DNA from 2 places in the Enterobacter cloacae complex sp. HYC074_NIDB genome. Region 1 is predicted to be linked to the other one. Evidence: predicted binding sites of a transcription regulator. Region 1 holds the regulator's gene; the other holds the start of a gene.
The links. Region 1 encodes LexA, which represses DNA repair genes until DNA is damaged. Its sites were predicted from a motif close to TNCTGTATGTACATACAGNA; they were not measured.
Positions count from the first base shown of each region.

Region 1 (3,138 bases):
TGCCGGGAGACGTGGTCCAACGGCCGCCAGACGCTGACGTGCAAAGTGCATACGCGCAACGCGCGCCAGCTTTTGCGCAATGATTTTGTCAGTGCCGTGTTCATCCGCCATGCGGCGCAGTGAAACGGAAGGTGAGAAGCGGACAAAACTGTCGCGTCCCAGCCAGGAGACGGCGAAAAACTTCTGAATGCCGTTGAGCATACGCAGCGGCGGGTTCTCTTCCCCTTTTTCGCGCCCCGGACGACGGCCAAACATCACCGACACCGGCACCATCTGCACGTCCAGATCGGGGTTGCTGCGGTGCAGATCGAGGTAATCATGGAACAGCTTAATGGACTCTTCTTTCGGCGTGTAATAGGTGAACACGCGCGGCCCGCCATGGATGAACACGTAGCGTGGCAGCAGCGTACCGTCGACTTCCAGCGGTTCAAGTGGGTCAGGTAAATCGTGCGCCAGACATTGAGCGCGAAGCGTCAGCAGGTCTGCCTTCGAGTTATAAGGCAAAACGTACATAATAGGGCGCGACGTATCGAGCCCTAATTCCAGCGCAGGTTCTGCTGGGATAGACTTACTTTTTACCAGGACGCTTAATGGTAAATTAAGTAATTTGTAGTAAATTCGTGGCCAGCCGGACATAAACGATGTAAAGCCTCTGGTTAATAATGCAATTGCGGCGCAAGGATAACAGAAAGCGCGCAAAATTTCTGTTGTTACCCGTCATACTTCAGGTTGCAGCAAAACGCGCTGCGGCTTTAGTTACAGACGCTATTTATCATAAAAGGTTCTTTTAATGGCCAATAATACCACTGGGTTAACTCGAATCATTAAAGCTGCCGGTTATTCATGGAAAGGTTTCCGCGCTGCATGGGTTAATGAAGCCGCTTTCCGCCAGGAGGCGGTTGCTGCAATCGTTGCCGTTGTCATCGCCTGCTTCCTTGATGTTGATGCTATCACCCGCGTACTGCTCATCGGATCTGTCTTTCTGGTGATGATAGTGGAAATTCTTAATAGCGCTATTGAGGCCGTTGTTGACCGAATCGGGTCGGAATTCCATGAATTGTCTGGCCGGGCGAAAGACATGGGTTCCGCTGCCGTACTGCTGGCGATTATCACTGCGGCGATCACCTGGGTCACGCTGCTTTGGTCGCATTTCCGATGAGCCTCGAGGAATAATTAAGTCCCTGGTTTTTTGTGCAGTTTTTGGTTCCAAAATCGCCTTTGACTGTATATACTCACAGCATAACTGTATATACACCCAGGGGGCGGTATGAAAGCGTTAACGACCAGGCAGCAAGAGGTGTTTGATCTCATTCGGGATCATATCGGCCAGACGGGTATGCCACCCACGCGTGCAGAAATTGCGCAGCGTCTGGGCTTCCGTTCTCCTAATGCTGCCGAAGAGCACCTTAAAGCGCTGGCGCGTAAGGGCGTGATTGAGATTGTTTCCGGCGCCTCACGCGGTATTCGTCTGCTGGTGGAAGAAGAGAGCGGTATTCCGCTGGTGGGTCGCGTAGCGGCAGGTGAACCTCTGCTGGCGCAGCAGCACATCGAAGGGCACTATCAGGTTGATCCAGGCATGTTCAAGCCGAGCGCCGATTTCCTGCTGCGCGTTAGCGGAATGTCCATGAAAGATATCGGTATTCTGGATGGCGATCTGCTGGCGGTACACAAAACGCAGGACGTGCGTAACGGGCAAGTCGTGGTGGCGCGCATTGATGATGAAGTGACGGTTAAGCGCCTGAAGAAACAAGGCAATACCGTGCAGCTTCTGCCTGAAAACAATGAATTCTCCCCGATTGTGGTGGATCTCCGCGAGCAGAGCTTCTCTATTGAAGGACTGGCGGTCGGCGTTATCCGCAACGGTGAATGGCTGTAATCTCTTCCTGACAGGCTGTAGTTCCTCTACAGCCTGGCCTGTTTTCTGATTCCGGTAATTTCCATGGCATTGCTAACTTCTGCCGATAAGGCGTTGTGGCGTCTTGCGCTACCGATGATTTTTTCCAATATTACCGTTCCTCTGCTTGGGCTGGTGGATACGGCGGTTATCGGGCATCTCGATTCGCCGATTTATCTCGGCGGCGTCGCGATCGGCGCAACGGCGACCAGCTTTCTCTTTATGCTGCTGCTTTTTCTGCGCATGAGTACGACGGGCCTGACGGCCCAGGCGTATGGTGCAAAAGATCCCCTGCGTCTGGCGCGTGCGCTGGTTCAGCCGCTCATTCTGGCATTCGGTGCCGGCGCGTTAATCGTTCTGTTGCGTACGCCGCTGATTGATCTTGCGCTCCATATTGTAGGCGGCAGCGATGCCGTACTGGAACAGGCCCGGCGGTTCCTCGAAATTCGCTGGCTCAGCGCGCCCGCTTCACTGGCAAACCTGGTCCTGCTGGGCTGGCTGCTGGGCGTGCAGTACGCCCGCGCGCCGGTGATCCTGCTGGTGGTGGGCAACCTGCTTAACATTATGCTCGATCTGTGGCTGGTGATGGGGCTGCACATGAACGTCCGGGGCGCGGCGCTGGCCACGGCGATTGCCGAGTACGGTACGCTGCTAATTGGTTTGGGAATGGTCTGGCGCGTACTGGCGATGCGCGGTATCACCCTGGATCTGCTGAAATCGGCCTGGCGCGGCAACATTCGTAAGCTGCTGGCGCTTAATCGCGACATCATGCTCCGTTCGCTCCTGCTGCAACTCTGCTTTGGCGCCTTAACCGTTTTTGGTGCGCGTCTTGGGCCTGAAATCGTCGCAGTCAACGCAGTGCTCATGACGTTACTGACCTTTACCGCTTACGCGCTGGATGGTTTTGCTTACGCCGTCGAGGCGCATTCAGGGCAGGCCTATGGCGCGCGTGAAAGCGGCCAGTTACGTGAGGTCTGGCGTGCTGCCTGTCGTCAGGCGGGCCTGGTGGCGCTGGTCTTTGCTCTGGTGTACGCCTGTTTTGGTGAGCATATTGTCGCGCTACTCACCTCGTTGCCCGCGCTACGTGAGCTGGCCGATCGCTACATCCTCTGGCAGGTAGTATTACCGGTGGTGGGCGTGTGGTGCTATTTGCTGGACGGCATGTTTATTGGTGCGACGCGAGGGGCGGAGATGCGCAACAGCATGGCCGTCGCGGCGGCGGGGTTCGGCCTGACGCTGCTGAC
Region 1 is NZ_CP114214.1:393,085-396,222, forward strand. It holds gene plsB (glycerol-3-phosphate 1-O-acyltransferase PlsB) at 1-636, opposite strand, end outside; gene O1724_RS01910 (diacylglycerol kinase) at 791-1,159, shown strand; gene lexA (transcriptional repressor LexA) at 1,268-1,876, shown strand; gene dinF (MATE family efflux transporter DinF) at 1,940-3,138, shown strand, end outside.

Region 2 (3,138 bases), 1.4 Mb from region 1:
GACACTTGCGAACTCTTTCATCACCCTACGATATACATCGCGCTTAAATGACACGACCTGACGAACCGGATACCAGTAGCTTACCCAGCGCCAGCCATCAAACTCTGGCGTGCTGCTGGTTTGCATATTGATATCTGAATCGTTGCCCACCAACTGCAAAAGAAACCACTTCTGTTTCTGGCCGATACAAACCGGCTTTGTGTCCCAACGCACCAAACGTTTCGGTAACTTGTAACGCAACCAGTTGCGGGTCGAAGCCAGAATACGAACATCTTTTCGGCTTAAACCAACCTCTTCAAACAGCTCCCGGTACATCGCTTGTTCTGGGGACTCTCCAGGATTGATCCCGCCTTGCGGGAACTGCCAGGAGTGCTGACCATATCGCCGGGCCCACATCACCTGGCCCTGACGATTACAAATTACTATTCCTACGTTTGGGCGGTAGCCATCGTCATCAATCACCGGACTACCCCAAACTAAATCTGATATATGAATGATTGTTTCACACTACAGGGAGGCGGTAAACCACTCTCTTACAGGCCTGCAACCTAATAACATTTGAATAACTCACAATTTAGTGAGGAGTTATAAACAGATGCGGGCGACAGAGACCATTTTTATTCACCTTTTCTGTGGATATAGTTGTGAAGAAGTGCAGAATTACCGATGAACAACCTTGTAACCCGACGAAACGCCAATTTACCCTGCCAATAATAAATCATTTAAATTCATAATATTAGATTGGAATTAAGGGTGCCAGAGGCGATTAACGTGACGATCGTCACATCAAAGTTCCTCCTGCTGATGAAAGATCGAACAGCGTCGGTTTTATCCACAGATTGTGCCAATAAGTTAGGCACAATTTGTGTGAAAATTCGATTTTCATCGCACGTCAAGGCTGTAAATTGAAACAGTAGTGGCAGTTATTCCCAGTTATCCCATTTTTCTGTGGATAACATGGTGTAAGATCCTGTTTATTGTCAGTGACCAGAATTGCACAACCTGTTTTTTAGCCGCGGCGCGACGGGCTATAGTCTAAAAAAGATGAAATAAATCATACGCATGGGATATTCACTCAGAAAAAGGTAAACTCTGTCCACAAGGGATAAAATATCAGCTCATTTTTTAATCAAAAGGTTGTTAGTATGCATTCTCTCGCCCCACTGCTCTCCCCTCCCGTCAGTGAAGCCCAGTTGCTCCAGCAGGCGCAACGTCTGGCAGGCTATTCACTGGGCGAGCTGGCCGTGATGGCGGGGTTGACGATACCCAACGATCTGAAGCGTGATAAAGGCTGGATCGGCGTGTTGCTGGAACGCTGGCTGGGCGCAAGCGCGGGCAGTAAACCCGAGCAAGATTTTGCGGCGCTGGGGGTGGAACTGAAGACGATCCCCATCGATAGCCAGGGGCGGCCGCTGGAAACCACCTTTGTCTGCGTTGCGCCGCTCACGGGTAACAGCGGAGTGACCTGGGAAACCAGCCACGTCAGGCATAAGCTGAAGCGGGTGTTGTGGGTACCCGTTGAGGGCGACAGGCAGATCCCGCTGGCAGAGCGTCGCGTTGGCGCCCCGCTGCTCTGGAGTCCGAATGATGAAGAGGAGAGACTGCTTTCCCAGGACTGGGAAGAGCTGATGGACATGATTGTGCTGGGACAGGTTGAGCGGATCACCGCCCGGCATGGCGAAGTGCTGCAACTTCGTCCTAAAGCCGCCAATAGCAAAGCGCTCACTGAAGCGGTAGGCGCACAGGGCGAACCGATCCTGACGCTGCCGCGCGGTTTCTATCTTAAAAAGAATTTCACCGGGGCACTGCTGGCACGCCACTTCCTATTGAAAACATAGTTTTTTACTAATTTTGCGCTCCGGCTAACATAATCTCCTCCTTTTTAAGATTTCCCCCCTTTCACCTGTCGTAATATCAGGTTATTACTACACTATGATTTGATACGAGCCAGGTGAGGATGAGAACGATGAAAAAATGGGCAGTAATTATCTCAGCAGTCGGTTTAGCGTTTGCGGTATCGGGTTGTAGCAGCGACTATGTCATGTCAACGAAAGATGGTCGTATGATCCTGACCGATGGCAAACCCGAAGTCGACGACGATACCGGTCTGGTGAGTTACCGCGATCGCGAAGGCAATCAAATGCAGATTAATCGCGACGAAGTCTCCCAGATCATCGAGCGCTAAACAGATAAAGGTCAGTAGCTTGCTGGCCTTTTTGATTTTTTCCTTCCCCTTTTGCCTTCCCTCTGCCATGTTTATATTCCTTTGTCGGGAGGTTCCTGACGCAGTCTGTATGTCTAAAAAAGGAAACCGGCTATGCATTATCATCGTATCCCCCACAGCGCTCTGGAGATCAGCCAACTGGGGTTGGGCACCATGACATTTGGTGAACAAAACAGCGAAGCCGATGCCCATGCACAACTCGATTACGCCGTCAGCCAGGGCATTAACCTGATTGACGTGGCGGAGATGTACCCCGTTCCTCCCCGCCCGGAAACACAAGGTCTTACTGAAACGTATGTCGGCAACTGGCTGGCGAAACGCGGCAATCGCGAAAAGCTGGTCATCGCCTCCAAAGTCAGCGGACCTTCCCGTAATAACGATGCCGGGATCCGCCCTAATCAGATCCTCGATCGCAAGAATATCCGTGCGGCGCTGGATGCAAGCCTCAAGCGCCTGCAAACCGACTATCTCGATCTTTATCAGGTGCACTGGCCGCAGCGTCCGACGAACTGCTTCGGTAAGCTTGGCTACACCTGGAACGAAAGTGCTCCGGCCGTTACCCTGCTGGAAACGCTGGAAGCGCTCACGGAGTGCCAGCGGGCGGGTAAGATCCGCTACATCGGCGTTTCCAACGAGACGGCGTTTGGCGTGATGCGCTATCTGCATCTGGCCGATAAACACGATCTGCCGCGCATCGTGACCATTCAGAACCCGTACAGCCTGCTGAACCGCAGTTATGAAGTGGGTCTGGCGGAGGTGACGCAGTACGAAGAGGTGGAGCTGCTCGCCTACTCCTGTCTGGGCTTCGGTACCCTGACGGGCAAATACCTGAACGGCGCGAAACCGGCTGGCGCGCGTAACACGCTTTTCAGCCGCTTCACCCGCTATAGCGGCGAGCAGACGCAAAAAGCCGT
Region 2 is NZ_CP114214.1:3,826,222-3,829,359, forward strand. It holds gene rppH (RNA pyrophosphohydrolase) at 1-462, opposite strand, end outside; gene mutH (DNA mismatch repair endonuclease MutH) at 1,146-1,838, shown strand; gene O1724_RS18605 (YgdI/YgdR family lipoprotein) at 1,967-2,185, shown strand; gene O1724_RS18610 (NADP(H)-dependent aldo-keto reductase) at 2,318-3,138, shown strand, end outside.
Region 2: the regulator LexA is predicted to act here: its motif matches at 897-916, upstream of mutH (DNA mismatch repair endonuclease MutH).